DNA from 3 places in the Neobacillus sp. NPDC093127 genome. Region 3 is predicted to be linked to each of the others. Evidence: predicted binding sites of a transcription regulator. Region 3 holds the regulator's gene; each other region holds the start of a gene.

Region 1 (3,283 bases), on a different contig from region 3:
CAAAATCACTTCAGACGGCCGTGAACTTTCCTTAAGAATTTGTGGGGTAAACGATATTTGCGGCGAATTAACCCTTTTTACTGACAACCCAAGGTATTTATTAAGTGCCAAGGTTCTAGAGGAAGGAGAAATTGTCGCGATTAAAAAAGAAGTGATTGAAAGTGAAATTTTTCAAAATAGTAAGCTTGCGTTTGAATTTATGAAATGGATGAGTGACCATTTTCGTAAAACACAGACGAAATTTCGTGATTTAGTCTTAAATGGAAAACGCGGCGCCCTATTCTCAACACTTATTCGGATGTCTAATAGTTACGGCATTCCAAAAGGCAACGAAATTTTAATCGACCTTCCGTTAACCAATCAAGAACTCGCAAACTTCTGCGGCACCTCCCGGGAAAGTACCAACCGCATTCTTAGTGATTTAAAGCGTGATAAAATCATTGCTGTTAAAAAAGGAAAAATATCGATATTGAATTTACAATACTTAAAGGACGAAATTGGCTGTGAAAATTGTTCAGCGGTTTACTGTAATATAGAATAAGAAAAGCGCAAGCGCCCTGGTCAGCGGCGTATGGCCTGGAGCACTCCAACTGAGATAAAGGAAACACGAAGAGCGGAGCGCATTCGTGCTTGACTTATCGTAGGGCGGAGTGCGAAGGACACTAGCCGCTAGGGCGCTGGAGCTGGACAATTCTCAAAGTCAAAAATTACTTTCTTATCTTTTAAGATTATTGTTTTTTACGAGGCTGTCTCAAATTAGTGAGGCAGCCTCGTTTTTTTATTGCACTTGTTTCTCTCTTAATGATTTTGGAATATAGACACAGAATGGTTCGCTTTCAAGGTAATCACCTGTCATCGCATAGGCCCGTGACCTTGAGCCGCCGCATACATAGCGAAATTCGCAAACGCCGCATTTTCCTTTATAAAGATCTGGATTTCTTAACGATTGGAATATTGGCGACTCCCGGTATATTTCTGCTAAAGGAGTTTCACGAATATTACCTGCCTTGACAGGTAAAAGTCCACTTGGGTACACATCCCCAATATGCGAAATAAATACAAAACCATTTCCATCATTAACGCCTTTCGGTGCACGTCCAAGACCGTCGATTGAGCCTGTTAGCCCTTTTTCCGTTAGGGCACTTAAATAATCAATTTCATCTGCCGTTTCCTTCGCTTCACGCATTTTTTGCTGAATCACAACACGGCGGTAATGCATAGCTTCTGTTGTTTTAATATCAAAGGACACAAGCTTGCTTAGTTCATAAAGCCATCTGAAAACTTTTTCGTGTTCAACTGGGGAAATCATATCAGATGCCTGGCCTCTTCCAGTCGGAACTAGGAAAAAGACACTCCATAAGACACAGTTCAAATCTTCAACCATTTTTGCCATTTCTTCAAGATATTCAATATTGTATCTGGAAATAACCGTATTAATCTGAATCGGTAATCCAACTTCATGCAAATATTTAATTTTTTCCATGGTGAGATCAAATGAACCAGCCGTGCCGCGGAAATGGTCATGAACCTCTGCTGTAGGTCCATCAATACTAAAGGCCCAACGTGCAAGTCCCACTTCTTTTGCCTTTTCAATTGCTTCTTTGGTAACATTTGGTGTCGCACTTGGTGTCATCGATACACGTACGCCTTTTTTAACTGCATATTTCGCAATTTCAAATACATCTTCCCTCATAAGTGGATCTCCGCCCGTAAATACAAGCATTGGATTGTTCATGTTATATATTTGATCAATTAAATGTTTACCTTCTTCAAACGATAGCTCACGAGGATCCCTTTTATACTGGGCATCCGCTCGGCAGTGCAGGCATTTTAATTGACACGCCCTGGTGAGTTCCCAAATTACGATAAATGGATCTTTATTAAAATCTCGGCTAAAAGCCATATGAAACGCCTCCCAAAACCGGCTATTTCAAACTCAAACAGCCTTAATACCTGTATTATAAAGGTGTTAAAGTTATAAAAAAGTGAACTATCTCACAACCTACACCTTATATTTTGTCTGTTTTGTGAAGGCAAAAAAAACAGCAGAGATTTTTTCTGCTGTTTTTAAGAAATGGTTAATACTTCATATTTAGCCGCTAGTTCAATAAAATCTGCCATTCCGCTGATTTTGCCAACTGTCAATTTTTCACTTACTCCATAGTGGTCTGCACAAGTTTTACAGGCAAAAATTTCTGTGCCCATGTCTTCTAATTCTTTCAAATGTACGGAAACAAACGAATCCTCGGTCATCGTCAGCACGCCGCTGTTCATACAAAAAACAGCGACAGGAAGCTCATCCTTTTGCTTCAAAATCGTAAAAAATGTTTCAAGGATATTTTCACCAAGTACTTGGTCTCCCCTGCCGAGCTGATTCGAGCTTACTAATAAGATTTTATTTTTCATATTGGTTCACTGCCCCTTAACGAATTCCTAAGGCTATTTTCGCATATCGCGACATCATCTCTTTGTTCCATGGTGGATTCCAAACGATATTTACTTCTGTGTCTTTGACCTCAGGGATATCTGCCAAAGCTCTTTTAACTTGATCCACAATCGTTCCGGCGAGCGGGCAGCCCATTGAGGTTAATGTCATCGTAACCGTTACCTGCCCTTCATCATCCATTTCAACATCATAGACCAAACCTAAATTAACAATATCTACGCCAAGCTCAGGGTCAATAACTAACTCCATTGCACCCATTATATTTTCTTTTAATTCTTCATTCATTTCCATTCACTCCTATTTATTGATATTATCTAGTATAAATTAACCTGAAATAAAATTAGTATATCTGTTTTCTATAGCTTTTGATGTGAATTTTTTTACAGGTTAGCTATAAAATTGTTAACATGGTAAGTATAGAGAAAATAATTCCCCATAATGTTAGTGTATCATGGAGACAAACATTTTCCTAAAGCGACGCATTGATTGATAAAAATTAATAGTAAGAAGGGGACCCCTTTATGACAGAGAGACATTTAATTGCATTAGACCTTGATGGGACATTATTAAAAGATGATAAAACAATTTCAACAAAAACAAAGGAAATCCTTAAAAAAGCAAGAGAAAATGGACATATCGTTATGATTGCCACGGGAAGGCCTTATCGTTCCAGTGAAATGTATTATCGCGAACTGGATTTGGACACGCCAATTGTCAATTTTAACGGGGCATTTATGCACCATCCACGAAATCCTAATTGGGGCTATTTTCACGAGCCTCTTGATGTAAAGGTAGCGAAAGATATCGTCGAAGCCTGCCGAAGCTTTCAATTCCATA
Region 2 (3,283 bases), on a different contig from region 3:
AAGATACTATTTGTCAGTGCCCCTTGACCCATGGTAAAGAAATGGTGCGTCCAAACTAAGAATGAGAGAAGTGAAATAATCACCATTGACCCGACCATTGATTTATAACCATAAAGGTTTCTTCGAGCAAAGGTTGAAATAACCTCACTGTAAATCCCAAATGCCGGTAAAATTAAGATATACACCTCGGGATGTCCCCAAACCCAGAAGAAGTTCGCCCAAAGCATATCCATGCCGCCATTCGTCGTAGTAAAGAAATGCATTCCAAATAATCGATCCATGGTTCCCATTGCCAGTAATACGGTTAATACTGGGAACGCAAAAACGATGATCGCATTCGTTACTAATGAAGCCCAAGTGAACATCGGCATTTTCATCAATGTCATCCCTGGTGCTCTCATTTTTAGAATGGTCGTGATAAAATTGATCCCCGTCATTAATGTCCCAATACCGGCAATTTGAATCGCAATCATATAATAATTCGTCCCTACCGATTCACTAAAATCGGTACCTGCCAGCGGGAAATACGAAGTCCATCCGGCGTCTGGTGAGCCTCCGATAACAAAAGAAATGTTAAAGAGCATTGCACCCATAAAAAACAACCAGAAACTTAAGGCATTTAAACGCGGGAACGCTACGTCGCGCGCCCCTATTTGTAATGGCACAACAAAGTTCATTAATGCCATAATAAATGGCATCGCCATAAAGATAATCATGACGACTCCGTGTGTAGTGAAAATTTCATTATAGTGCTGAGCATCTAGCAGTTTGTTATCCGGAACAGCCAGCTGTGCCCGCATCATAATTGCGTCCACCCCACCGCGGAATAACATTAAAAGTGCAGAGATTAAATACATAATCCCAATCCGTTTATGGTCAACTGTTGTTAACCATTCTTGCCATAGATAACCCCACTTTTTAAAATAAGTTACCCCGGCGATGATTGCGATAACTGTTAGACCAATAGCAACCATCGAGGCATAAATCACAGGACTTGGATTTGGGATGGCAAAGCGATCAAAGAAATCCATACTAATTTGACTCCTTTCAGGAGAATTTTTTTCCAATCGTTTCAAACATTAAAACTATTAATGGTGATGATGTTCTGATTCTGAACTAGTTTCATTTGCTTTTTCATCTTTTTCCATGTTCATAGAATGACCTGAACCATGGTTGTGTCCACCATGTTCACCTTCAGGCGGCGGCAAAAATCCTAAATGGGTTCCAGTGTACGTGGACTGCCCCAGATGACCCGGTTTAAGTAATTCGGTAAATTTGTCTTCTGTCAAAGGTTTTGCGGTTTTCTTAACCTCTTTAACCCATTTATCAAATTCAGTCTCAGACATAGCCTTTACATTAAACGTATTTTCTGCAAAGCCCTTCCCGCTAAAGTTCGCATTACGCCCCATGTATTCACCTGGAACATCTGCTGCTAAGTGCAGCGTGTTGACCATGTCAGACATCGCGTATTTTTGTCCTCCAAGCTGAGGAATCCAGAAACTCGTGATTGGTCCATAGGAATAAAGCTTAAATTCAATTGGCCGGTCTGTTGGAATGTACAAATAATTAACTGTTTCAATGTTTTCTTCCGGATAACTAAAATGCCATTTCCAATTTGAGGAGGATGCGTAAATTATTAATGGTTCTTTATCACCATACCCCGCCGGTTTCGCTTCAACTTTATAGTTACTTTGAACAGATACAATTGAGAGGAAAATGACAATTAGTACTGGAATTCCTACACAAATTGTTTCAACTAGCAAACTCCCTTCAATATGGGGAGGCTCATAATCTTTACTTTGTTTCGATGCACGATATTTTGTCAGCATAAATATCAGGATACCAAAAACGGCCAGAACAATAATCGACATAATTCCGATTGACAGCATAATGTCCTTGGCTTGTGTGGCTGCCTGCGGTCCTTTAGGATCCAAAACCTTTAATGGTTCACAACCCGTTAGCACAGTGGCTATAGTAAAAAGAAGTGACAATAAAGCCCATTTCATTTTATAGTAATTCCCCTTTCTATTATTCTAGAAAACCAATTTTTAGATTAATATGTGATATAAATCACACTCTTGACTATATCTTAATACCAAAACGTTAGAAAGGACACCTCCAAATGGAATGTGTCACCGAATGTTCATAATCACCTTTTCAACAAAAAATTATCGAGCAAATCATTAGCATTTTGAATGAAAATTTACTATGATTGATAGTTTTGGTGTTCGATAAACTACGAATAGTGATGGCTAATATTAGGATAACAATAACAAAGGCACCATCCAATTTTTGGATGGTGCCTGACACTTTTTTCTCCTTCAGCATTGGTATATTTTTATTTCATCATTCCCCATCTACCACTGCTTTTAATATTTCATACGAGCGTTTTTGTTTATTAGGATCGTAAATATAGGACACTGCCATGACTTCATCAACGTTATATTTTTCTTGAAAACGGATCAACTGTTGTCTGACTGTCTCTTGGCTTCCCATTAACGTCACACTTGACATCGATGCGGCCATTTCTTTTTCCATCGGATTCCAAAGCTCATCCATGTTTTCAACGGGCGGCTGTAACGGATTCCGCGAACCACGGACCACATTCAGGAAAAATTGGTGCTTCGTTGTTGATAACCAGTTGGCTTCTTCATCTGTCTCCGCTGCAATGACATTTAAACAAACCATCATATATGGTTTGTTTAAATACTCTGACGGCTTGAAGCGGTCACGATAAATCGAAATCGCTTCTTCCATGAATCTTGGGGCAAAATGGGAGGCAAATACATAGGGAAGACCCAGACTAGCTGCCAAATAAGCGGAATCTGTGGAAGAGCCGAGAATATAGATCGGTATATTCGCGCCAACACCAGGATAGGCTCGCACATAATCTTGCTGTTCTTCCGGACCAAAATAGGTAAGCAAGGCCTTTACATCATTTGGAAATGTATAAACAGAATCATTTTTCGAGCGTCTTAGCGCATTTGCCGTCATCATATCGGTACCAGGTGCACGGCCTAGACCAAGGTCCACACGATTCGGATAAATCGTCGCCATCGTTCCGAATTGTTCAGCTACCACTAACGGGGAATGGTTAGGAAGCATAATCCCCCCCGATCCAACACGGATGTGATTGGTATGCTCTAATGTATGTTTAATTAAGATTGACGTTGCTGAACTGACGAGCGTCGGAGTATTATGATGCTCCGCAATCCAATATCGTTGATACCCCATTTTTTCTGCTGCCTGCGCAAGATCCACCATTGCCTCAATGGCTTGCTTA
Region 3 (3,283 bases):
AGAACTCGTTCATATCTTTCATTGTATTCAAACACATTGGGGTCCGCCATCTGTTCTTCAAGCCTGCGCAGCGATTTTTCCATCATTTGAAGCGGTTCGAAGACGGTCAACATTTCTTCCCAAATGGACAAATTCGATTCTAATCCGGTATTTTGCGCTAAATAACCGATAGTCACTTCTTTTGGCTTAATAATATCCCCGCCATCATGTGACAAGTGACCGGCAATGATCTTTAATAGCGTCGATTTGCCTGCACCATTGCGGCCAACAAGTGCCACGCGGTCTCGCGTTTGTAATTCCAGCTTAATATTCGATAAAATAAGGTCAGCACCATAATATTTTTGTAGTTGATTGACCTGCAGTAAAATCATTTTCATTCACCTCTTATACAAAACCAATATGGCGTTCCACACCATCATTTACTATGGAAACTTATTCAGAGAATCATTCCTGCCAATAAAGGCGGTGTGAGCAAAGCTAAGCTTCATCTATTCAAAGTAACAAAAAATTTTTTTTCACCTAAATCTGATAATCTGATAAATTTTTGCGGCGCTCCGCCCCTTTTCCATACAAATAGTGTACCGTATTACTAGAGTGTCGGCAATAAAGGGCTTGAAGAGCGGGTATCTTTCAACGAAAAAAAATGTCTCAACTAGTTCAAAGTTTCACACACATTACCGGAAAAATAGTGTATGATTTGAGAGGAGGATTATTTATATGGCAGATTTTACACATTTTAATGAAGAAGGCAGGGCGAAAATGGTCGATGTCAGCGATAAACCAGAAACAGCACGGACCGCTCTTGCCCATTCCAGCATAACTGTAAGTAAAGAGATTTATGAAAAGATAACCAATAATGAAATGAAAAAGGGCGATGTGTTAGCTGTTGCCCAGGTTGCTGCGGTAATGGCGGCGAAAAAAACATGGGATTTGATTCCGATGTGTCATCCGATTCCGCTTACAGGTGTGAATATTTCTTTCTCATGGGAAGCGGACCACCTAGACAACTATCACCTACATATTGCGGCAGCGGTAAAAACAAAAGGGAACACGGGTGTGGAAATGGAAGCGTTAACAGCAGCTTCAGCTTGTGCCTTAACCGTTTATGATATGTGTAAAGCAGTGGACAAGGGCATGGTAATCGGACCGACGTATTTAGTCGAAAAAACGGGCGGTAAAAACGGGGATTATAAACGAACCGATAAAATTTAACTAAATCATCCAAGGGGTGTGGGAGATTATGGGTAATGAAACAATGAAAATACCACAGGCGACAGCAAAACGGCTGCCCCTCTACTATCGATTTTTAAAAAACCTTCATTCTTCCGGTAAACAAAGGGTTTCTTCTGCAGAACTGAGCGAAGCAGTGAAAGTGGACTCGGCAACCATTCGCAGGGATTTTTCCTATTTCGGGGCTTTGGGGAAAAAGGGCTACGGCTATAACGTTAATTACTTATTAACCTTCTTCCGCAAAACCTTAGATCAAGATGAACTAACAAAGGTGGCCTTAATTGGGGTCGGTAATCTTGGTACCGCCTTTTTAAACTATAATTTTTTAAAAAACAATAACACAAAAATAGAATTTGCCTTTGATGTCGATCCGAATAAAATGGGAACGATGATTCGTGAGGTACCGGTCTACCATCTCGATGAATTGGAGACCGTCCTTGCCAATGAAAATATATCGGTAGCGATTCTTACCGTTCCTGCGCCGGTCGCTCAGCAGATTACCGATCGACTTGTGAAGGCTGATGTGAGAGGGATATTAAATTTTACACCGGCACGATTAAATGTCCCTCCGTCCATTCGGGTCCATCATATCGATTTAGCAGTAGAACTGCAATCACTGATATATTTTTTAAAGCACTATCCAACTGTCGAGATAGAAGAATAATGGTAAAAGGGCTTTTTTGCGAGCATCATCTCGTGAATGGCCCTTTTTTATTTTTTTACTTTACTTGCGTAACAGTGTTATGTTACATTATAAAACAGAAAGGGGTTTTCAAAAATGAGCGAGGAGTTAATTTCTAAGAAGGACTTATTAGATCTTGCAGGGATTTCGTACGGGCAGCTATATAGATGGAAACGAAAGGATTTGATTCCTGAAGAATGGTTTATTCGAAAGTCGACGTTTACCGGTCAGGAAACCTTTTTTCCAAAAGAAAAAATTTTAGAAAGAATCGATAAAATCCAAACAATGAAGGAAAATCTTTCGTTAGATGCACTGGCCGATATGTTTTCTCCGAATATTAGTGATTTGCAATTGGAAAAGGATGAATTAATCAAACGTAACATTGTTTCTGCTGCAGTGATGAATTTTTACCTAGAGAATGATCAGAGCGGTTTTACATTTAACTTTCCAAGAATTCTTGAAGTTTATGTGTTAGAAAAGCTGCTTCAGTCAGGTGAAATTAATTTGGATGAAGGGAAAATGGTCTTACAAGTATTAAAGAATCATGCACCGCTTATCAAGCAAAAAAGCTGTGAATTGGTGATTACCCGAAAGCTTGGAGTATCTTCGTGTCTATTATTAATAAATGCAGAAGCCGTTTATTTAGAACCGGGAACCAAAATGGTAGTGTTGCTGTCACTGATGACATGTATGGAAGAGATTAAGTCGAAATTATTATAAAGGAGAATGGCAATGGAATTAAAAAATAGAGGAGATTTGATCATTAATGGGATTGGGGCATCTAATGGCGGAAAATTCCAGCTGGTTACCTTGAATGGACGTGGAACGGTTAACAGCAATTTGGAGTGCAGTGACTTTGAATGCAATGGTTCAGGAACGGTTAAAGGCGATGTGCTAGCAAATACAGCGAAAGTAAGTGGGAATGCGAGTTTTAAAGGAACCATCGATAGCGAACAGGTTACAGTTGAAGGAACAGCAAAAATTGAGAAAAACCTATATTCAAAACATTTACAGGTTTCAGGTAAAGCCTCTGTTGGCGGCAAAGTGAAATGTGAGGAAATAAACCTTCATGGGATTTTAGCGGTGGGTGAAGATTGTGAAGCTGAAATTTTTACAGGAAAATGTCGCTTTACGATTGGCGGATTGTTAAATGCCGATCAAGTAGATATTGAGATATACGGAGAATGTAAGGCAAAAGAAATTGGCGGACAGTCAATCACCGTAAAACAACAAAAAGGGTCGTTCATCGGCACGTTATTCAAGCCTTTTCTTAAAACGCAGCTGGAAACGGACTTAGTTGAAGGGGACATCATTGAACTTGAAAATACGATCGCAAAAGTGGTCCGAGGCAATCAGGTCAAGATTGGGGCT

The links. The regulator Rex, encoded in region 3, represses fermentation and respiration genes when NADH is low (regulators of the CRP and FNR family bind a similar motif). The targets are predictions, from matches to a motif close to TTGTGAAATATTTCACAA.
Region 1: the regulator Rex is predicted to act here: its motif matches at 1,984-2,001, upstream of ACIQCO_RS10460 (TIGR04053 family radical SAM/SPASM domain-containing protein).
Region 2: the regulator Rex is predicted to act here: its motif matches at 2,059-2,076, upstream of qoxA (cytochrome aa3 quinol oxidase subunit II).

What each region holds. Positions count from the first base shown of each region.
Region 1 is NZ_JBIVOP010000006.1:103,210-106,492, forward strand. It holds gene ACIQCO_RS10455 (Crp/Fnr family transcriptional regulator) at 1-541, shown strand, start outside; gene ACIQCO_RS10460 (TIGR04053 family radical SAM/SPASM domain-containing protein) at 779-1,903, opposite strand; gene ACIQCO_RS10465 (DsrE family protein) at 2,068-2,406, opposite strand; gene ACIQCO_RS10470 (metal-sulfur cluster assembly factor) at 2,423-2,731, opposite strand; gene ACIQCO_RS10475 (Cof-type HAD-IIB family hydrolase) at 2,968-3,283, shown strand, end outside.
Region 2 is NZ_JBIVOP010000017.1:65,210-68,492, reverse strand. It holds gene qoxB (cytochrome aa3 quinol oxidase subunit I) at 1-1,031, opposite strand, end outside; gene qoxA (cytochrome aa3 quinol oxidase subunit II) at 1,089-2,006, opposite strand; gene ACIQCO_RS20885 (LLM class flavin-dependent oxidoreductase) at 2,347-3,283, opposite strand, start outside.
Region 3 is NZ_JBIVOP010000022.1:5,203-8,485, forward strand. It holds gene ACIQCO_RS22915 (ABC-F family ATP-binding cassette domain-containing protein) at 1-371, opposite strand, end outside; gene moaC (cyclic pyranopterin monophosphate synthase MoaC) at 718-1,212, shown strand; gene ACIQCO_RS22925 (redox-sensing transcriptional repressor Rex) at 1,241-1,894, shown strand; gene ACIQCO_RS22930 (YhbD family protein) at 2,009-2,632, shown strand; gene ACIQCO_RS22935 (polymer-forming cytoskeletal protein) at 2,645-3,283, shown strand, end outside.